Regions from separate parts of the Streptosporangium sp. NPDC048886 genome, predicted to be linked through region 3. Evidence: riboswitches for the same ligand, from Rfam matches in the RefSeq annotation. Region 3 holds a riboswitch; each other region holds the start of a gene.
What was found. A riboswitch is a leader RNA that binds a small molecule or an ion and turns the genes downstream of it on or off. The one in region 3 is predicted to bind cobalamin.
Positions count from the first base shown of each region.

Region 1: another riboswitch for cobalamin. It lies ahead of cobN (cobaltochelatase subunit CobN); the one in region 3 lies ahead of metE (5-methyltetrahydropteroyltriglutamate--homocysteine S-methyltransferase).
Region 2: another riboswitch for cobalamin. It lies ahead of metE (5-methyltetrahydropteroyltriglutamate--homocysteine S-methyltransferase); the one in region 3 lies ahead of metE (5-methyltetrahydropteroyltriglutamate--homocysteine S-methyltransferase).

Region 1 covers NZ_JBVJHH010000036.1:32,197-39,389, forward strand. The annotation lists gene cobN (cobaltochelatase subunit CobN) at 1-1,332, opposite strand, end outside; cobalamin riboswitch at 1,447-1,635, opposite strand; gene ACZ6R6_RS35485 (precorrin-3B synthase) at 1,719-2,990, shown strand; gene ACZ6R6_RS35490 (precorrin-8X methylmutase) at 2,987-3,613, shown strand; gene ACZ6R6_RS35495 (precorrin-2 C(20)-methyltransferase) at 3,610-5,139, shown strand; gene ACZ6R6_RS35500 (cobalt-precorrin-6A reductase) at 5,127-5,888, opposite strand; gene ACZ6R6_RS35505 (cobalt-precorrin-5B (C(1))-methyltransferase) at 5,957-7,030, shown strand; gene cobM (precorrin-4 C(11)-methyltransferase) at 7,047-7,193, opposite strand, start outside.
Region 2 covers NZ_JBVJHH010000022.1:146,701-153,893, forward strand. The annotation lists gene ACZ6R6_RS27040 (FAD-binding oxidoreductase) at 1-267, opposite strand, end outside; gene ACZ6R6_RS27045 (carboxymuconolactone decarboxylase family protein) at 393-878, opposite strand; gene ACZ6R6_RS27050 (RNA polymerase sigma-70 factor) at 1,199-2,077, shown strand; gene metE (5-methyltetrahydropteroyltriglutamate--homocysteine S-methyltransferase) at 3,093-5,327, opposite strand; cobalamin riboswitch at 5,445-5,662, opposite strand; gene ACZ6R6_RS27060 (transcriptional regulator) at 5,935-6,570, opposite strand; gene ACZ6R6_RS27065 (DNA-binding protein) at 6,567-6,962, opposite strand; gene ACZ6R6_RS27070 (PEP/pyruvate-binding domain-containing protein) at 7,023-7,193, shown strand, end outside.
Region 3 covers NZ_JBVJHH010000050.1:690-7,882, forward strand. The annotation lists gene metE (5-methyltetrahydropteroyltriglutamate--homocysteine S-methyltransferase) at 1-2,168, opposite strand, end outside; cobalamin riboswitch at 2,314-2,536, opposite strand; cobalamin riboswitch at 2,669-2,841, shown strand; gene ACZ6R6_RS41430 (DUF2975 domain-containing protein) at 3,231-3,722, shown strand; gene ACZ6R6_RS41435 (helix-turn-helix domain-containing protein) at 3,722-3,943, shown strand; gene ACZ6R6_RS41440 (Tn3 family transposase) at 4,079-4,336, opposite strand; gene ACZ6R6_RS41445 (hypothetical protein) at 4,495-4,893, shown strand; partial or broken gene ACZ6R6_RS41450 (Tn3 family transposase) at 4,940-5,298, opposite strand; gene ACZ6R6_RS41455 (hypothetical protein) at 5,714-5,974, shown strand; gene ACZ6R6_RS41460 (hypothetical protein) at 5,971-6,282, shown strand; gene ACZ6R6_RS41465 (hypothetical protein) at 6,479-6,832, opposite strand; gene ACZ6R6_RS41470 (TetR/AcrR family transcriptional regulator) at 6,844-7,193, opposite strand, start outside.

The DNA.
Region 1 (7,193 bases), on a different contig from region 3:
CAGCTCGCCCGGCGCGGGCCCCCAGTGCTCCTCCATCCCGGCGCGCAGGTCCGCCGGGAGCGTGCCGTACCACTCGGCGTACCGGCCCGCCGCGATGCGCACCGGGTTGCCGGCGAGCCGCTCCTCGGTGAGCCAGTCGGGGTCCTGCCCGCCGGCCGCGATCAGCGCGTGGATCAGCGCGTCGCCGTCCTGCTCGGTCACGCCCGGCAGCTCGCCCTCGGCGCCGATGTCGTAGCCCCGCTCGCGCATCACCGCCAGCAGCCGCACCAGGCTCGCCGGGGTGTCCAGGCCGACGGCGTTGCCGATCCGGGAGTGCTTGGTGGGGTAGGCCGACAGCATCAGCACGATCCGCCGCTGACCGGCCGGGATGTGCCGGAGCGCGGCGTGCCGTACCGCGATGCCGGCCACCCGGGAGGCCCGCTCCGGGTCGGCGACGTAGACGGTCAGCCCGTCGTCGTCGATCTCCTTGAAGGAGAAGGGCACCGTGATGATCCGGCCGTCGAACTCGGGGATCGCGACCTGGGTCGCCGCGTCGAGCGGGGACAGGCCGTCGTCGCTGTCCTCCCAGGTGGACCGGCTGCTCGTCAGGCACAGGCCCTGCAGGATCGGCACGTCCAGCCCGGCGAGCGCGCCGACGTCCCAGGCCTCGTCGTCGCCGCCGGCCGACGCGGTGGCCGGGCGGGTGCCGCCGGCCGCGAGCACGGTCACCACCAAGGCGTCCACCGTGCCCAGGACCTCCAGCAGGCCGGGCTCCGCGCTGCGCAGCGAGGCGCAGTAGACGGGCAGCGCCCGGCCTCCCGCGTCCTCGACCGCCGAGCAGAGGGTCTCCACGAACGCGGTGTTCCCGGCGACGTGGTGGGCCCGGTAGTAGAGCACGCCGATGACCGGCCCGTCCTCGCGGCGGGCCACGCGCTCCAGCACCCCCCAGCCGGGGGTGGGGGCGGGTGCGGCGAACCCGTGCCCGGTCAGCAGCAGGGTGTCGGACAGGAACCGGTGGAGCTCGGTGAGGTTGGCCGGGCCGCCGTGGGCGAGGTAGGCGTGCGCCTCGGCGCAGACCCCGCCGGGAACCGTGGACAGCTCCATCAGCTCGGCGTCGGGCGCCTGCTCGCCGCCGAGCACGACGACGGGCCGGGGCCCGGCGAGCAGGGCGTCCAGGCCCTCCTCCCAGGCGCGGCGGCCGCCGAGCAGCCGGACCACCACCAGGTCGGCGCCGTCGAGAAGGGGCGGCAGGTCCGCCGCGGCGAGCCGGGCGGGGTTGCCCAGCCGGTAGCCGGCGCCGCTCGCGCGGGCGCTGAGCAGGTCGGTGTCGGAGGTCGAGAGCAGGAGGATCACGCGCCACACCCCCGCGGAGGCGGCATGGTACGGCTCGGCGGGGCCACGGGGTGGCCCGGGAACGGCGAAAAGCGCACAGGGCTTCCTCCCTCGGGGTCCTCGCCCCGGGTCGTCGTCGGCTACGACGGCTGGAGTCTCCTGGCTCCCGGATCGACGCTCCCCCCGGCCTTCCCGTCCGTCTCCGGACAGTGGCCTGAGTGGGGTTCGCTCCCCGGTCACAGTGGCGGGACCGCGCCGGATTCACACCGGCTTCCTCCCTTGCCGTCGCCAACGATCAGACTACGGCAGCCCCGTTCATTGCAAGAAACTGGCTTAACATCCTCTCCGTGGTCATTGGCGACTTTTCCGGACGATCGCGACTCGACGCATGTCCCGGGGCGCTTCAGGTGCATGCCGCGGCCGACGGCGGCCTGGCGCGGATCCGTGTCCCCGGCGGCCGGCTGACGGCCTCCCAGCTGCGCGGACTCGCCGGCGCGGCGGCCGTCCACGGGACCGGCGTCATCGAGCTGACCTCCCGTGCGAACGTCCAGGTGCGCGGGCTCGGCGAGGGGGACGGATTCGCGGCGCGCATGGCGGAGGCCGGCCTGCTGCCCTCGCCCACCCACGAACGGATCCGCAACATCCTGGCCTCCCCGCTGACCGGCTGCGACGCGGAGGGGACCCTCGACGTCGGCCCGCTGGTCTCCGAGCTGGACCTGCGGCTGTGCGCCCGGCCCGGCCTGGCCGGCCTGCCGGGACGGTTCCTGTTCGCCCTCGACGACGGCCGGGGGGACGTGGCCTGGCTCGGCCCCGACGCCGGGATGCTGCCGACCGGCCCGGAGGAGGCCGCCCTCGTCCTCGCGGGCGCCGACAGCGGCCTGCGCGTGCCGGTGACCTCGGCGGTCACCGCCCTGCTCGCCGCGGCCGAGGCGTTCCTGGCCGAGCTCGCCGCCCGGGGCGTGCACGCCTGGCGGATCGGCGAGCTGCCCGGCGGCGCCGAGCCGGTCGCGGCCCGGGTCCGCGCCGCCCTGGAGACCGGAGCGGCCGGCCCGGTACGGCTCCGCCCGCCCGCCGGACGCCTCCGGACCCCGCCGCCGGCCGTGGCGGGGGGACCGGTGGGAGCCGTCCGGCAGCCCGGCGGACGGGTGGCCCTGGGCGTCGCGGTGCCGCTGGGCCGGCTGTCCTCCGCCCAGGCGGAGCTCCTGGCCGGCCTGGCCTGCGCCGACGGGGTACGGCTGACGCCGTGGCGGGGCGTGGTCCTGCCCGGTCTGGCCCGCGTGGACCTCCCCCGGGCACTCGCCCGGCTGGCGGAGGCCGGCCTGGTCACCGACCCCGGCTCCCCGTGGATCGGCGTGACGGCCTGCACCGGCCGTCCCGGCTGCGCCAAGTCCCTGGCCGACGTGCAGGCCGACGCGGCCCACGCCACCGTGCCCGCCGGGGACGGGGCCGCCGGGACGCCGGGGACGGTCGCCCCCCGTGCGGCGGACCGGCCGCGCACCGGTACGCTCCCCGTGCACTGGGCGGGCTGCGACAGGCGCTGCGGTCGCCCCCGGGGGCGGGTCGCGGACGTGGTCGCCACCGGCGACGGCTACCGCGTGGACCTCGACGGCCGGAGCCTGAACTGTGCGGACATCGAAGAGACCACGGCCGCGGTGACGGCCGCCAGAGGGGGATCGTGACCGACTACGTCCGCGACGGCGCGGAGATCTACCGCCGCTCCTTCGCCACCATCCGCGCCGAGACGGATCTGAGCGGCCTGCCTCCGGACGTCGCCCAGGTGGCGGTCCGGATGATCCACGCCTGCGGGATGGTCGACCTGGTCGCCGACCTCGGCTGGTCGCCCGGCGTCGTGGCCTCGGCGCGCGCGGCCCTGCGCGCGGGCGCGCCGGTGCTGTGCGACGCGATGATGGTCGCCTCCGGGGTGACCCGCCGCCGCCTGCCCGCCGGCAACGAGGTGATCTGCACGCTGGGCGAGCCGGGCGTGCCGGAGCTCGCCGCACGGCTGGGCACCACCCGCAGCGCCGCCGCGCTGGAGCTGTGGCGCGACCGGCTGGAGGGCTCCGTGGTCGCCGTCGGGAACGCGCCGACCGCGCTGTTCCGGCTGCTGGAGATGGTCGAGGAGGGCGCCGGCCGGCCGGCCGCCGTGCTCGGGATCCCGGTCGGCTTCATCGGCGCCGCAGAGTCGAAGCTGGCCCTCGCCGAGCATCCGGCGGGTCTGGAACACCTGGTCGTGCACGGCCGCCGGGGTGGGAGTGCGATGACCGCGGCCGCGGTCAACGCGATCGCGAGTGAGGACGAATGAACGACATGGTGACCGGACGGCTCTGGGGTGTGGGACTCGGACCCGGAGATCCGGAGCTGGTGACCGTCAAGGCCGCCCGCCTCCTCGGCGAGGCCGACGTGATCGCCTTCCACAGCGCCCGCCACGGCCGGAGCATCGCCCGCTCGGTGGCCGCGCCGTACCTGCGCGCGGGCCAGATCGAGGAAGCGCTGGTCTATCCGCTCACCACGGAGACCACCGACCATCCCGGCGGCTACCAGGGCGCCATCGACGACTTCTACGCCGACTGCGCGCTGCGGCTGGCCGCCCACCTGGACGCCGGCCGTGACGTGGTGGTGCTGTGCGAGGGCGACCCGCTCTTCTATGGCTCCTACATGCACATGCACAAGCGCCTGTCCCACCGCTACGTCACCGAGGTGGTCCCCGGTGTGACCTCCGTGAGCGGCGCCGCCGCGGTCCTCGGACGGCCGCTGGTCGAGCGGGACGAGACGCTGACCGTGCTGCCCGGGACGCTCCCCGCCGAGGTCCTCGCCGAGCGCCTGGCCGCCGCCGACTCGGCGGCGGTCCTCAAACTCGGCCGGACCTTCACCAAGGTGCGCGACGCGCTGACCCGGGCCGGCCGCCTCGACGAGGCCTGGTACGTGGAACGCGCCACCACCGGCGGCCAGCGCCTGGCCCCGCTCGCCGAGGTGGACCCGGACAGCGTGCCGTACTTCTCGCTGGCGCTGATCCCGAGCCCGGTCAACGCGGCGCAGGCCGCGCCGGTGCGGCGGGCGGAGCCCGCGGCCCCGGCCGGCGGCCCCGGCGAGGTGGTCGTGGTCGGCCTCGGCCCGGCCGGCCGGCCATGGCTGACCCCGGAGGCGCAGGACGCCCTGGCCGTGGCCGACGAGCTCGTCGGCTACGGCCCCTACCTGGACCGGGTCCCGCCGAACCCGCGCCAGCGCCGCCACCCCACGGACAACCGGGTGGAGGCCGAGCGGGCCGCGCACGCGCTGGAGCTGGCCGCGGCCGGATCCCGGGTGGCCGTGGTCTCCTCGGGCGACCCGGGGGTGTTCGCGATGGCCAGCGCGGTGCTGGAGGTGGCCTGCGAGCCCCGGTACGCGGACGTCCCGGTGCGGGTGCTGCCGGGCCTGACCGCCGCGCACGCGGTGGCGAGCCGGGCGGGCGCGCCGCTCGGCCACGACTACTGCGTGCTGTCACTGTCGGACCTGCTCAAGCCATGGGAGGTCGTCGCCGGGCGGATCACCGCCGCCGCGAAGGCCGACCTGGTCCTGGCGATCTACAACCCCGCGTCCAGGAGCCGCACCTGGCAGGTGGCCGCCGCGCGGGACCTGCTGCTGGAACACCGCGCGGCGCAGACGCCCGTGGTCATCGGCCGTGACGTCGGCGGGGCCGGGGAGAGCGTGACCGTCACCACGCTCGCCGACCTCGATCCGGCCATGGTCGACATGCGCTGCCTGCTGCTGGTGGGATCCTCCACCACCCGGGTGGCCGAGCGGGGCGACGGCGGCCGGGTGGTGTTCACCCCCCGCCGTTACCCGGCGTGACCGGCGTGACCCGCCACGCTCTCCAGCCAGGCGAGCGCCGCCTCCACCGTCTCCACGGCGGGAACGCCCACGGGAGGCGGCGGCCGCCGTACGATCACGACCGGGAGCCCGAGCTCCCGGGCGGCCAGCAGCTTGGCCGTGGTCATCTCGCCGCCGCTGTCCTTGGTGACCAGCACGTCCACCCGGTGGGCACGCATGAGGGCCAGCTCGCCCTCCACGGTGAACGGGCCGCGGCTGAGCAACACCTCCATGCGGCGCGGGGCGGGCGGCTCCGGCGGGTCCACCGAGCGGGCCAGGAACCACAGGCCGTCGAGGCCGGCGAAGACCGGCAGGCTCCGGCGTCCGGTGGTCAGGAACACCCGCTCCCCCAGCTCGGGCAGCAGTTCGGCGGCCGCGGCGAGCGAGGGCACCCAGCGCCAGTCGTCGCCGGGGCCCGCCTGCCAGCCCGGCCGCCGCAGGGTCAGCAGCGGCACCCCGGCCCGGCCGGTCGCCTCGACCGCCGAGGCGGTCATCCGGGCGGCGAAGGGGTGCGTGGCGTCCACGACGACGTCGATCCGGCGCTCGCCGATCCACGCCGCCAGCCCGCCGGGGCCGCCGAAGCCGCCCTCGTGCACCTCGCCCACCGGCAGCCTGGGGTCACGCACCCGTCCCGCCAGGGAGGACACCACATGCGTCCCGGCGCGTCCGGCGAGCGCGGCGGCCAGCCGCCTGGCCTCGTCGGTGCCGCCCAGCACGAGGATGTTCAGCACGTCATCACTTCTCTCGTCTCTCTGCCGTCGCAGGGCCTCGCCCTGCCGTACCGGCCGGTGCCCCGGCCGTGAGCACGCCGCTACGCCACGGATGGACCACCGGCGCGTGCGCGACCGCGGCCACCACCGCCGCCTACACCGCGCTGCTGACCGGCGACTTCCCCGACCCCGTGGAGATCGCGCTGCCGAAGGGGCAGCGCCCGGCGTTCGCGCTGGCCAGGGAGGAGCTGGTGGGCGGCGCGGCCATGGCCGCGGTGGTCAAGGACGCCGGTGACGATCCCGACGTGACGCACGGCGCGCTGATCTCCTCGACGGTACGGCCCGGCGCCCCCAGCACCGGCGTGGTGTTCGCGGCGGGACCCGGAGTCGGCACCGTCACCAAACCGGGGCTCCCGCTGGAGGTGGGCGAACCGGCGATCAACCCGGTGCCCCGGCGGATGATGCGCGAGCACGTCGCCGCGGTGGCCGCCCGGCACGGCGGGAGCGGTGACGTGGTCGTGGAGATCTCGGTGGAGCACGGCGAGGAGCTGGCCAGGAAGACCTGGAACCCCCGGCTGGGGATCCTGGGCGGGCTGTCCATCCTGGGCACGACCGGCATCGTGGTGCCGTACTCGTGCTCGGCCTGGATCGACAGCATCCGGCGCGGCGTCGACGTGGCCAGGGCGGCGGGCCGCCGGCACGTCGCCGGATGCACCGGGAGCACCTCGGAGCGGGTCGCGGCCGAGCTGTACGGGCTGCCGGAGGACGCGCTGCTCGACATGGGCGACTTCGCGGGAGCCGTGCTGAAGTATCTGCGCAGGCATCCCGTGCCCCGGCTGACCATCGCCGGGGGCATCGGCAAGCTCTCCAAACTCGCCGACGGCCATCTGGACCTCCACTCGGGCCGCTCGCAGGTCAACCCGGGCATGCTCGCCGAGATCGTCCGTTCGGCGGGCGGGGACGAGGCGCTGGCCGGGCGGGTGCTGACGGCCAACACGGCCCTGCACGCGCTCCGGCTCTGCCAGGAGGCGGGCCTGCCGCTGGGCGACCTGGTGGCCGAGCGCGCCCGGCTGACAGCCGCCGGCGTGCTGCGCGAGGCACCGGTGACGGTGGACGTGGTCGTCATCGACCGCGCCGGCGTGATCGTCGGCCGCGCCGGCTGATCCGGCCGCGCCGGGGTCAGTCACGGCAGCGGGCCGCCGAGTAGAGGTGGCTGTCGGGGAACTCCGAGGCGGTCAGCACGCGGCCGACCACGATCACCGCGGTGCGGACGACCCCCGCGGCGCGGACCCGGTCGGCGATGTCGGCCAGGGTTCCGCGCAGGAT
Region 2 (7,193 bases), on a different contig from region 3:
GAGCTTGCCGAGGTCGATCACGACGCCGTCGTCGTTGGTGCCGAAGCCCGCGAAGCTGTGGCCGCCGCCCCGTACGGCCGGCGAAAGCCCTGCGCCGGCGGCGAATCTGACAGCCGCCTGGACGTCCTCGACGCTCTTGGGGCGCAGAACACAGGCCGGGCTACCGGAGGCCAGTATCGAGCGACTGGCCGTTGCGTACTCCGCTGTGCCCGGTTCGATGATGTCGCCGCCGAAGTCACGGCGGAGGGTTTCAAGCGCTGAGCTCATGACGTTCCTTCCGAACAAAAGAATCTTCGTTTTCGAACTGGCCGGGCCGGTGGGGTGTGCGGGTCCGGTCCGGGTGAGGTGGGTTCCGGACCGGACCGGGGTCGGGGTGGGGGTTGGTCAGTTGGTCAGTTGGCCATGCCGGCGAATTGACCGGGTTCGTAGGAGCCGCCGGGGTTGCGCACGATCACGTTGAGTCGGTTGTTGGCGTTGATCATGGCGATCAGGGAGACCAAGGCGACGATCTGGTCGTCGTTGTAGTGCTTGCGTACCTGGGCCCAGGTCTCGTCGTGGACGCCGTGGTGGGTGTCGGCGAGCCGGGTGCCTTCCTCGGCCAGTGCCAGTGCGGCCTGCTCGGCCTCGGTGAACACGGTGGACTCGCGCCAGGCGGCGACCAGATGGAGCCGGAGCGCGCTCTCGCCGGCGGCGGTGGCGTCCTTGGTGTGGTAGTCGACGCAGAAACCGCAGCCGTTGATCTGGCTGGCGCGCAGCATCACCAGGTCCTGGGTGGTCTGGGGCAGCGGTGAGTGCTGGATCGCCAGGGCGACGTTGTAGATCTTCTTGGCGATCTTGGCGCCGAGTTCGTTGGCCAGCAGGTTGAAACGGGGTTCCATGATGTGGTCCTCACGTGTGGGGTTGTCCGCCGCGCGGATCGTCCGGGTGGCGTGCTGACGGACATCAGATGCCGGTGACCTGATCGTTGTGACATCCACGGCGGTGTGAGGTGTGTCACCGGCCGTGGGTGTCACACAGCGGGTGAGAGCGGTGTCTTGTGCGTGTGACACAGTTGAGAGCCGACAGGTGGGAGCGGGCGATGAACGGGCGCAGCGAGAGACCGACGGACACAGCCGGGCCGCTCGCCTGGAGCGACCGCACCGACTCCGCTGAAAACTCCGCCACGGACTCCGCGGTGGAGTCCGCTGCGGATTCGGCTGTGGACTCTGTGGTGGACCCGGCCACCGAGGCGTTCGTCGCCCACCGCAACCTGTTGTTCACCGTTGCCTATGAGATGCTCGGCTCGGCCGCCGACGCCGAGGACGTCCTGCAGGACAGCTGGCTGCGGTGGGCGGGCGTCGACCTGAGCACCGTGCGGGACCAGCGCGCCTACCTGGTCCGGATCACCACCCGGCAGGCGTTGGGCCGGCTGCGTACCCTCGGCCGGCGCAAGGAGTCCTACGTCGGCCCCTGGCTGCCCGAGCCACTGCTCACCACGCCCGACGTGGCCGAGGACGTCGAGCTGGCCGACAGCGTCTCGATGGCGATGATGCTGGTGCTGGAGACGCTCACGCCGACCGAGCGGGCGGTGTTCGTGCTGCGCGAGGTGTTCGACCTGGCCTACGACGAGATCGCCGAAGCCGTCGACAAGAGCCCGGCCACGGTCCGCCAGATCGCCCACCGGGCACGGGCACACGTCGCCGCGCGCCGACCACGCGGGGCCGTTTCCCCGGCCCAGACCCGCGACGCGCTCGAGGCGTTCCAACGGGCGATCGAGACGGGCGACCTGCAAAGCCTGCTCGACATGCTCGCCCCGGACGTCGTCCTGCTGGCCGACGGCGGCGGAGTCAAACAGGCCGCGCTGGCGCCCGTCGTGGGGGCCGGCCAGGTGGCCCACGTGCTGGGCAGGATCACTCCCGCGGCGTCGCTACAGCCGGTACAGGTCAACGGCCACCCGGCACTGATCGTCCGGCTCGACGGCGGCATCGACACCGTCATGACGGTACGTATCGACGACGGCCTCATCACCGGGCTCTACGCCCTGCGCAATCCCGAGAAGCTGTCGTATATGGAGCGGGAGACCACGGTGAGCCGCTGAGCCTGGGCCCCTGCCGACGCGTTGACACTCCAGCAGGCCGAACCGCCCACGCCTCGCCCCGGTGACCGGGATGACGACGTGGGCGCCGCCTACGCATGGGGCCTGTTTCAAAGGCGTGGGTTACAGCCGGAGCAGCATGGATGCGACGGTGATCACGGCGGTGTAGGAACCGGCGGTCTTGACGCCCCTATGGATGTCAAGTACAGCAGGGCGCCATGATGATCTTGTAGAGCTCGCGGGCGATGTAGCGTTTGAGGCAGCGGGTGGTCAGGGCGCGGAACTGCTTGAGCCGGTTGAAGCGGCGCTCCGGCAGTCCTGACGGGTCCGACGCCCGCTCGGGAGGTGGGCTTCATGGCCACGGCGAGAACGCTGTCAGTGTCGCGCACACGCGGCCCGGCAGCCGGTAGGAGCAAGTGACGAGGAGGTCGGCATGTCGTGTCTTCCACGGGGACGAGGGTGAGGTCGGCGGCAGATCGCGGAAGGACGGCTCCGCGCCTGACCTGGTGATCGGTGGGCGAACGAACGTGCACTACCTGGCCACGGGCGAGTCCACCGGCGGGCAGTACGGGCTCTACCGACGGGACACGGGAAGGGAGTCCAGCGGCCTGGGCGCGCACTTCCACAGGACGATGTCGGAGTCGTTCTCGTCCTGTCCGGCACGGTCGGGCTCTACGACGGCGAACGCTTGGTGAACGCCGCGCCGGGCGACTTGCTCTCCGTCCCGCCGGGCGGGATCCACGGGTTCAACAATCGGGAGGGGCCCGCCTCGATGCTGGTCCTGTTCGCCCCCGGCGCCCCGCGCGAGGCCTACTTCGAGGAACTGGCGGAGGTCGTGGCGAGCGGACGGCAGCTCACCCGGGAGGAGTGGGCCGACCTCTACCGCCGCTGCGGCCACCATCTCCACCGGAACGCGGCCGTCGACGTACAGGTCGACGGCCGCCGCGGTGGAGACGGCGCCGGGGTCCGAGGCGCCGACACCGCGGCCGCCCCGCTGAAAGGGGCGGCCGCCGGCGGGTCAGCCGGCGGCCCGGACGTTCCGCGCGGCCGCGACCATGTTGGCCAGGGCCGCCTCGGTCTCGGCGTAACCACGGGTCTTCAGGCCGCAGTCGGGGTTGACCCAGAGCCGGTCAGCCGAGACGGCCTTCAGGGCGCGGCGCAGGTTGGCCTCCATCTCCCCCACCGTCGGGACCCGTGGCGAGTGAATGTCGTACACGCCGGGCCCGATCCCGTTGGCGTATCCGGCCTCGCGCAGGTCGGCGACCAGCTCCATGCTCGAACGGGCCGCCTCGACGCTGGTGACGTCGGCGTCGAGGTCGGCGATCGCGGTGATGATCTCACCGAACTCCGAATAGCACATGTGCGTGTGGATCTGGGTGGAGACCGCCGCCCCCGAGGTGGCGAGCCGGAAGGCCGCCACCGCCCAGGCGAGGTATGCCTCCTGGTCAGCCCTGCGCAGCGGCAGGAGCTCCCGCAGCGCGGGCTCGTCCACCTGGATGATGCCGATCCCGGCCGCCTCCAGGTCGGCGATCTCGTCGCGGAGGGCCAGGGCGACCTGGCGTGCGGTCTCCGGCAGCGGCTGGTCGTCGCGGACGAAGGACCAGGCGAGCATCGTCACCGGGCCGGTCAGCATGCCCTTCACCGGCTTGGCCGTCAGGGACTGCGCATAGGCCGTCCACTTCACCGTCATCGGCTCGGGGCGGGAGACGTCGCCGTGCAGGATCGGGGGGCGGACACAGCGTGTCCCGTAGGACTGGACCCAGCCGTGGTCTGTGGCCGCGTAGCCGGACAGCTGTTCGGCGAAGTACTGGACCATGTCGTTGCGCTCGGGCTCGCCGTGCACGAGAACGTCCAGGCCGAGGTCCTCCTGAAGCCGGATCACCTGCCCGATCTCGGCGCGCATCGCCTCGGTGTAGGCGGCGTCGCCGATCCGGCCGGCCTTGTGGTCGGCGCGGGTCCTGCGGATCCGGGCGGTCTGCGGGAACGATCCGATCGTGGTCGTGGCCAGGTCGGGCAGGCCGAGCTCCGCCCGCTGAGCCGCGAAGCGGGTCCTGCGATCGGCCCGCCGGGTGTCGCCGAGAACCTCCAGCCTGGCCCGGACCTCGGCGTCGACACCCGCGGCGGGGACCGGCGCCGCCTGCGGGGCATCGGAGCAGACCTCGGCGTCGAGTGCCACCAGTTCGGCGACCTTCTGACGCGCGAACGCCAGCCGCGCCCGGACCGCCGGCTCCAGAGACGACTCGCTGTCGAGGTCGACGGGCACGTGCAGCAGCGAGCAGGACGTGCTCAGCTGCACCTGTCCGGCCAGCCCGAGCAGCACCGCGTAGGTCGACTTCGCCCGCGTCGGATCCGCCCGCCACACGTTCCTGCCATCGATCACGCCGGCGACGACGGTCTTGTGGGGCAGCCCGCCGACCGAGGCCACCACGTCCAGGGTGTCTGGACGGGAGACGAAGTCCAGCCCGATCGCCTCGACCGCACTGGAGGCCACCACCTTCAACGCCTCGGTCGCGACGGTGCCGAAGTAGGTGGCCAGCAGGATCCTCGGGCGGCTGGCCAGCCCGCCCAGGCGGCCGTAGGCCCGCTCGAGTGCTTCGACCTCCCGCGCGCCGAGATCCCCGGCCAGTACGGGCTCATCCAGCTGCACCCACTGCGCGCCGGCTCCCGCGAGCCGTTCCAGCAGCTCGGCGTAGACCTCCACCAGGGCGTCCAGAAGATCCAGCGGCACGAACCCCTCAGGCGAGCCCGGCGCGGCCTTGGCCAGCAGAAGGTAGGTCAGTGGGCCGACCAGCACCGGCCGGGTCTCGATCCCCAGGGCCCTGGCTTCGAGGTACTCGGCCACGGGCTTCGCTCGCGCGCCGTCGGCGAGCCGGAAACGGGCGTCCAGCGCGAGTTCGGGGACGATGTAGTGGTAGTTGGTGTCGAACCACTTGGTCATCTCCAACGCCGGGATGTCCGCGGCGCCGCGCGCCATCGCGAAGTACCGCTCCAGACCGGACAGCGTCCGGTACCGGTCAGGGACCGCGTCGACCATGACGCTGGTGTCCAGCACGTGGTCGTAGAGGGAGAAGGTGTTCGACGGGATCGTCCCCAGGCCGGCGTCCCGCAGCTCGGTCCACACCGCCCGTCGCAGCGTCGAGGCCGTGGACTGCAGTTCCGCTGCGCCGACCCGGCCGGCCCAGTATTCCTCGGTGACGAATTTGAGCTCTCGGTGCGCGCCGACGCGCGGATACCCGAGGATCGTCGTTGTCATGGCAGCTTCCCTCGCTATTGCCAGGATGCGGCCGGGCAGGAGGAAGAGGCGCACGGCAGGAAGGTCCCGCGGGCGCGTCCCAGGCCCTCCCACGGGGCCGCGGACCACCGTGCACCGGTCGGCGCACGGGCGGAGGCAGGTCTTCGGACTCGCGGGCACCACACCTGGATCAGGCGTGACCTACTGGCCGTCGCTTCCCAGACCACAGGCCCAGTGCGTATGACGGCGGTCGTTCCCACTCACCGCTGCGGGGCAGCCCCGGATTTCCACCGGGTTCCCTCTTACGACGTCCGCACCCGGCCGGGCGCGGACGAACCATCCACAGCGGGATTCTAGCCAGCCGGCGTGGTGACCGGATACCTTCGCCGTGCCCCGGGATGCCACCCGGCGCCCGTACGGCGAAGGGGTCCAAGGCGGTGCGCGGTGCCGTGCAGGCCCGCCCGAGACCGCCCGGGGCGTGGGAGGAGGGCCGGCGGGCCGACCGGGGCCGGCTCGGTGACCCGCCTACGGAGTGAGGTGGCCGGTGGTGCACCCGGCAGGTGGCCGGTGGTGCACCTGGCGGGCGCACCAGAGGGCCATCGTGGATGCGGGACGGCGGAGCGTGGGGTCAGGGTTCGGCGTGCCGGTCGAGGCCGAGCGTGGCGATGAGGTCTTCGTGGAGCTCGAACCAGACACGATGGCAGGAGTCGACGTCGGTGCGGTCGACCCAGGCGCCCTCCCCGGCCTGGGCGCGCGCCAGGGCTGTGGTGAATCGCGTGTCGTATCCGCGGAACCGCGCGAGAACGTCCCCGAGCCGGTCCGCGAGTGGCGGGAGTGCGCGGCCGATGCCGGCGAGCTCGTAGAGGACTCTGGCGTCCCAGGCGGGATCGGAGTGGTCGTTGAGGGCGAGCCGGTCGCCGGCGGTGGGCCGGAGTTGCCAGTCGGTGCAGGCTCGTAGCAGGAGAGCGTTCAGCGGGAGGAACTCGCGGTAGACGTCACGGACCTCGTCGGCACCGCCGACGCGTGCGAGCTCGGCCGCGAGCCGGCGCTCGTTCTCGGCTCGGCCCGATCCTGTCAACGACCAGCCTCCGGTGCCGGCGAAAGCGGTGTGCTCAACCCATCCCCGTGCCTCGGCGTCGCGCAGCACCTCTTCCGTCTCGGCCGCGTCGAGCCCGTAGCGACGAGCGATCACCGGGGTGTCCGCGAAGCCGGTGACACGCACGGCGTGCAGGACCAGGAGGCCGGGCGAGGAGTCCCGCGTCACGAGTCGGCGTCCTGTCGTGCCGCCAGGCGGGTGTAGTGCTGCTGGCACGCCTGCGGGGAGTTGAATCCCATCGCGTGCGCCATCTGCGCCCAGGTCAGTCCTGCGCTCCGGGCCGTGAACAGCAGGGCGGTTTCGAGCCCTTCGACCTCGGCGCGCGCGGCGGGCAGGAGAGCGAGCGCGCTCAGGATGTCCTCCCGGTCCAGGTCGGCGCAGCGCCAGACGGCGAACTGCGCGAGGTCGACCGCCGACGGCGGGACGGGCGGGGGCCGCCACGGACGGGCGTCGAGCGCGTCCGCGCCCAGGCGCAGAAGACGCTCACGCGCGTCCTGCTCACGGTGGGCCTGGGCGTGGTCGGCGTGCATGGCGTGAGCGATGTCCTGCTTGCGTGGCATGCAACTCATGATCCACAATCGACGGAGCGTCGTCAACATTCTGTTGAAAGGTAGGGATGGATGATCGTACCCCTCATGGAGGCCGTCGCCGATACCTGCGGGGGCAAGGCCGGCGCACTCGGCACGCTGCTCCGCGCGGGTCTGCCGGTCCCTGACGGCTTCGTCGTCTCGTTCGCCGCTTACCTCGCGGCTGTCCGTGACCTGGACCCCGGGCGGTTCGCCGGCGAGTCG
Region 3 (7,193 bases):
AGCAGGGACGCGACCTCCCCGGCATCGGGGACGCGCGGGGAGTGGATGTCGTAGACACCCGGGCCGACCTCCCTGGGATATCCCGCCCCGGCCAGTTCGTGGGCGACCTGCATGTGGGAGCGGGCGGCCTCCAGGCTGATCACGTCGGCGTCCAGGTCGTCGATGGCGGCCAGGATCTCGCCGAACTCGGCGTAGCACATGTGGGTGTGGATCTGGGTGTCGGCCCGCACCCCGCCGGTGGTGAGCCGGAAGGCCTCCCCCGCCCAGGCCAGGTAGCCGACCCTGTCTGCGGCACGCAGCGGCAGGGTCTCGCGCAGGGCGGGCTCGTCGACCTGGATGACGGCGGTGCCCGCGGCCTCCAGGTCGGCGACCTCGTCACGCAGGGCCAGCGCCACCTGGCGGGCAGTCTCGGCCAGGGGCTGGTCGTCGCGGACGAAGGACCAGGCCAGCATGGTGACCGGCCCGGTGAGCATGCCCTTGACCGGGCGCGTCGTCTGGGACTGGGCATAGCGGGTCCAGCGCAGGGTCATGGGCGCGGGGCGGGAGACGTCCCCGGCCAGGATCGGCGGCCGCACGTAGCGAGTGCCGTAGGACTGGACCCAGCCGTGCTGGGTGGCCAGGTATCCGTTGAGCTGCTCGGCGAAGTACTGGACCATGTCGTTGCGTTCGGGCTCGCCGTGCACCAGGACGTCGATGCCCGCCTCCTCCTGGAAGAGGAGGACCGAGCGGATCTCGGCAGCGATCCGCTCGTCGTAGGCGGCGGCGTCGATGCGTCCCGCGCGCAGGTCGGCGCGGGCCACCCGCAGCTCGGCGGTCTGCGGGAAGGAGCCGATGGTGGTCGTCGGCAGCAGCGGCAGGCCGAGGCGGGCGCGCTGCGCGACGGCCCGCTCGGGATAGGGCTGGGAGCGGCGTGCGTCGGCCGGGGTGACCGCCGCGCTCCGGGCCCGTACGGCGGCGTCGCGGGTGAGCGCCGAGGCCGCCCGTGAGGCGAGATCGGCCCGGTTGGCAGCCAGTTGCCCAGCGATGGCGCCGGTGCCCTCGCTCAGCGCCCTGGCCAGAGTGACGATCTCGGCCGTCTTCTGCCGGGCGAAGGCGAGCCAGCGGCCGACCTGCGGATCCACCCCGCGCTCAAGGGCGGTGTCCAGCGGGACGTGCAGCAGCGAGCAGGAGGCCGCTACATCCACCCGGTCGGTCAGGCCGAGCAGGGTGGCCAGGGTGGTCAGCGACTTTTCCAGGTCGTTGATCCACACATTGCGGCCGTCCACGACGCCCGCGATCAGACGCTTGCCGACCGCCCAGCCCACATTGGCCAGGTCGTTCAGGTTCGCCGCGGCCGGGCCGGTGAAGTCCAGGCCCAGCCCCTCGATCGGCGCCTCGGCCAGGATCGGCAGCGCCTCTCCCAGCCGGTCGAAGTAACTGGCGACCAGGATCTTCGGCCGGTGGGCCAGGGAGCCGAGCTCCCGGTAGGCGCGGGCCGCGGCGTTCAGCACGGCCCGGTCGCGGTCCTGCACCAGGGCGGGCTCGTCCAGCTGTACCCACTCGGCGCCCGCCGCGCGCAGGGCGGCGAGCAGCTGCACGTAGACCGGCAGCAGCCGGTCCAGCAGGGTGATCGGGTCGAAGCCGGGGTCCACGCCGGGCGCGGGCTTGGCCAGCAGCAGGTACGTCACCGGGCCGACCAGCACGGAACGCGGGTTGTGCCCCTGTGCGAGAGCCTCGCGCAGCTCGCCGACCTGCTTGGCCGGATCGGCGGTGAAGACGGTGTCCGGCCCCAGTTCCGGCACCAGGTAGTGGTAGTTGGTGTCGAACCACTTGGTCATCTCCAGCGGAGCGACGTCCTGTGTGCCGCGTGCCATGGCGAAGTAGCCGTCCAGGGCGTCGGCCTCCACGGCGGCCCGGTGACGCTCGGGGATGGCGCCGACCATGACGGTGGTGTCCAGGACGTGGTCATACAGTGAGAAGTCGCCGGTGGGGACCTCGTGCACGCCGGAGGCGGTCAGGTGGCGCCAGTTGTCGCGGCGCAGCTGGGCCGCGGTGTCGTGCAGCTCGTCGGCGGTGACGCGGCCCGCCCAGTAGCCCTCGACCGCCTTCTTCAGCTCGCGGTCCGGTCCCTGGCGTGGATAGCCGTGGACGGTGGCCAGTGATGCGGGGGTGGCGGAAGTCTCAGCCACGAAACTCTCCTTCGCGAGTCATGGAGGACCCCGGTGCTCTCACGGGCGCGAAGGAACAGCTGACCGGCGGGCATCTTGATCCAGTGCCCGCTCGTGCCGCCGACCCGCCCTCGAGGTCACCGAAGTCACCGCGCGCGCGGGCAGTGGCAGGTCTTCGGACTCGCGGGCACGCCCGGGTTCTCACCCGGGCATCTACTGGCCGTCGCTTCCCCGGTCCGGCTGTTCGGACCCAGTGCGTTTGACGGCGGTCGTTCCCACTCACCGCTGCGGGGCAGTCCCGGAATTGGCGGGCTCGCGAGCCAAGCAGGCGAGCATTGCCGCACCGGGTTCCCTCTTACGACGCGCCTGCCTGGAGGACAGGGCGAACCGACTGCGGCTCCAGCCTAAGCGCTGTTCGGTCCCTCTCGGGCGACAGGGACTCCGCGCCGTACGGGCCGGGTGATCGTTCTGGGCCCGATGGCGGGTGCCGCTCTGGACTTACTAGGACGTCCAACTATATGTTCGTGGGCAAGGCCCGCGGTGCAGGGAAGCTGGTGTGAATCCAGCGCGGTCCCGCCACTGTGACCGGGAAGTGCGTCATCGCGACATCGACAGCCACTGGCGAAAGCCGGGAAGGCCGGATGGCGCGCGCTGATCCGGGAGTCAGGATACCGGCCGCGGGTTGATCCGTGTTGTCCACGAGGATGGAGCGAACGCGCATGGCATCGGTACGCGCTCGCGAGCCCGGAAACGTCCCCGCGTCGGAAGATCCTCCGCGCTGACGGCCCTGCTGCGTCTTGGGGTGCTGGTAAGAACCGAGTCACGCGCCCCAAACGCGCGGCATCGTCGCCGGTCAGGGGTCTGAGGAACATCGGTAGCAACGGTGCAGGAAACAACGGATATCCAGGTCGGCGGCCCGTCTTCCAGGCTCTCAATGCTCTCAATTGGGGCTCTGAGCTGGATACCCGTTGGAAATTCCCCATTGCTACCGGGGCCCCGGAGGGCTAGGCGGTCTGGCTCAGCCCTTGTTTCACCTATCGAGATTCGATAGATTTTCATCGTAACTCGATGGAAGGATGGGTCATGGGAAAGCTGGCAGTGCGTGCGCTTCGCGCCGTGCTCGTGGTGGTGCTCGCCGGCACCGTGTCCGTACAGGCATTGATGGTGTGGGTGTTGGCCAGCGGGAGCGACCCGGAGGACGGGTCGCTCCCGCTGACCCCGCTGCGCGTGATCACGATCCTGGGCATGGTGTCGGTCCAGGTCGCCCTGGTCAGCGTATGGCGGCTGGTGACGATGGTGCGGCGCGGAACCGTGTTCTCCCACGCCGCCTTCCGGTACGTGGACGCCGTGATCGGCGCGATCGTGGCGGCTGCCCTCCTGTGGTTCGCAGTCACGGCCCTCAACGCGCCGGACCAGCGGGCCGACCCGGGCGTCACCGTCATCATGGGCGGGGTCGGCCTGGCCATCCTGGGGGTCGCGCTCATCGTGCTCGTGCTGCGGATGCTGCTCGCCCAGGCCGTCGCGCGCGACATCGAAGCGGCGCAGATGCAGGCCGAGTTGGACGAGGTGATCTGATGCCGATCGTCGTCGACATCGACGTGATGCTGGCCAGACGGAAGATGTCCGTGGGCGACCTCGCGGACCGCGTAGGGATCACGCCCGCCAACCTGGCGGTACTCAAGAATGGCCGGGCTAAGGCGGTGCGCTTCGCGACGCTCGCCGCGCTCTGCGAGGTACTCAAGTGCCAGCCGGGCGACCTGCTGCGCTGGGAGGCGGAGGACGCCGCGGGCGGATGACGTGCCCCAGAGCGGGCGTGAAAACGCCTGGCACCACCGGCCTGTGGATCTCGGTCGGGATCCCGGTCACGTGCAGTCACCTGCGACGATGCCGCGCGTTTGGGGCGCGCGACTCGGTTCTTACCAGCACCCCTGTTAGCGGGCATAGCGGGACTCCGTTGCCGGTTGGCCGGCAGCGCTGGCCGGTGTCCGGGGATGGGGCACGGTGGGCAGGGCGAAGTCGAGCCGCTTGTCCATCTCCAGCCGGAACGTGCCGTACGAGTTGATGTTCGACCAGAAGAGCGCGGTCAGCCCGCGCCGGTCCTCGTCCGAGAGCTTCTTCGCCAGAACGCGCTGAAGCAGCAGGGTGTTGATGTGGACCAGGCTGGACTGGAGAAGGTGGAGCGCGAGCATCGAGGTCCTCTGCGTGCTCCTTGTCCGGGCTGGTCAGCGTGCCGTCCTTGCCGTAGTGCAGCACGGTGTTCGCCGAGTTCCAGTTCTCCACGACCTGAAGGCCACCGTATGGGCGGCGGTCGAGGTTCGAAGCCCACGCTATCCCGGCCGGGTTCACAGTGATCCCCCGGGGCAGGACCGGCTACTACGGACCCGTCGGCCCCGGCCTGACCGAGGGCGTGGACGAGGAGAAGCTGACCGCGGACACGCTGTGGGAAGCGGTGACCGGCAAGCCTGACGCCCAGACCTGGTACGAGTCCGTGCACATCACCTGCCGCAGCCCGGAGTCGGAAGCGGCCCGCAAGGAGCACTACAAGCAGATCTCCGCCCCTGCGCATGAGCGGCGGAAACAGCCGAAGACCGACCCGGCCACGGACACGCAGGTGAAGTACCTGACCACGCTCGCGGAGAAGGTCGGCACGGAGCGGTTCGACGCGGAGTTCGCCAAGGTGATCAAGGGCAGCGACATCGCCCCTCGGGCCCCCGGCAGCGGTGGGCGACGGCCGCGAAGCGGCTGACCAAGGCGAGGGCCCGCAAACTCACCACCGCCCTGGTCGGCCACGACTAGTCCGGGCCGTCCCCGTCGTCGTCCTCGTCCAGCTCTGGCGCGTCCGGGTCGCGCAGCGGGCGCAGGCGCCGACCGCCGGGGTGGAGGCGGTGAAGTTGTAGCGGCCGAGCAGGTTCAGGTTCTTGTGCTTGAGCGGGGAGAGCCGGGCGATGTCCTCCTCTCGGATCTCGTGGCCCTCCGCCTGGAGCTGGGCGACAGCGGCGTCGATGTACTTCGTGGTCCAGAGCACGATGGCGTTGAGGACCAGGCCGAGCGCGCCGAGCTGGTCCTCCATCCCGTCGCGGTACGCCTGGTGGATGGTGCCGCGCTTGCCGTGGCACACATCCCTAGCGAGCTTGTGGCGGGATTCCTGCACGGCGTCCTCCTCCCGAAGGTGGCCTCAGCCGCCAACTAGCGACGCGGCCCTGTTCGCGGAGGCGCCGAGCTGGGGTTTGCTTCTCAGCCGTGCGTTTTCTCAGAAGTCGTGACTGTCTCCGCTTCCGAGAACATGATCTTCTCGGAAGTCGGCTGACCTGCGCGGATCGGCTTACTTTGGGGCTAGGGACACGTTCGGGAGCAGGAGGCCGAATTGAAGATGGCCGCCCTAGCGCGGCTGCGCACCATGTGCTCCTCAGGGTGCTCCTCGAGGGTGAGGCCGCTCATCGGGCCTCACTGTCCTTTCGTTGGATTTACGGCCAGTACTACCGGGACCCCTGAAAATGGAATGGAGTATGAGCCCACGTATTACAAGTGGTAGCACTATTAACACACCGGCGCGGAGCATACGAACCATGGCTAAGGGAAGAACGTCCGTCAGCATCGCCCCGTGGATCCTGGAGGCGGTACGCAAGCACGCCGAGGAGCACGGGCTCAGCGTCTCCACCGTCCTGGAGCGCGGCGCCCTCCGCGAGATCGCCGCCACCCATAGCACCGCCGCCCGCGCCGCGGTGTACGGCGCCGGCGCGGTCGCCGGGCAAGAAGCCGACGATCGCATTCTCGCCGAGGACACCATGCGGGCCGTCGACGAACGCCGCACGGGCGAGGCCACGTGAGTCACCGATTCGGGGAGTTGTGGTCGGTCCAGCTCGGCGACCGCGAAGAGGTTCGGCTGATCGTCTCGGGCGACTTCTACCACACGCTGTACGGGGACAACGTGCTCACCGCACATGTCGAGCTCGCCGACATGGCGCACGCGCTGACCGCGTTCGTGATCGACGTCGGCGACGGCCAGGCCGCGATGATCGATCGGATATCCACCGTGGCGGCCGTACGGCTAAAGGGCAAGGTGGGCGATCTGCCGGAGGCTCAGCTCGCCGCGGTGCGCGGGATGATCTCCACCATCTTCGGCTGCGCGGGTTGACCGCGGCTCCCGCGGCGCCGATTACCGGTGGCGTTACGACGCCCGCGCCGAGCACGTGCACTACCTGATCCGACGCGAGGCGGAACACACTCGGGGCAAGACCGTCTGAAGGGAGCCTGCGGATCGGGACGATCCGCAGGCTCCCTTCAGGGATCTGTGACGTTCAACCGTGCTGTCGCGGCGACTTCGACTACGGCTACGCGGCCAGTGACGACTCGATCAGCGCTACGGTGGCGCGCGGGTTCTCCACGCCGATGACCAGGCGCGCGTACTGCTCGTCGGCCAGTTCGATCACCACCGCCCGGCTCGCGTCACGGATGTCCCAAAACACTCTTTCGCCATCCATGTGGAAGGTGCCCGCCGTGATAACACCGGGGATGTGCGCCCCCGGCGCGCGTATGCCCTTCGGCTCGGTGACCACACCCGGATCCGCCGTGGCGCCGCGGACGTTGGCCAGCGGAATGACCAGGCGGCTCTTCAGTGCCCAGAGCTTGTCCAGTCCTTCGATCTCCACAATGAGGGAACCTTCTTCGATGTGCACCTGTGCCATGCCTGAACTCCTTAGGAGAGGTTGCTCGCCCTGGCCCGTAGCCGAAGGCCCAACAGTTGCGCGGTGAACCGGACGGCCGCGGGCGCGTCGAGGCCAAGGGATGATGCGGCGGCGTGGTCGAGGGCAGTGATCGCGCCACCGACCTCCTTGGCCACCTCGGCATCTTCTGGCGCTCGTTCGGCCGTGGCCATCAACAGCAGATCCAGGCCCGGCGCCTCCAGCGCGCTCCGCACCGCCCTCTCCGGCTCGCCGGCCCGGGTGATCTGCTCGATCATCGGCGCGAGGTGATGCTCCAGCGACCAGCGCAGCGCGGCCAGGTAGAGGCCGCGCTTGCTACCGAACGTTTTGTAGAGACTGTTGC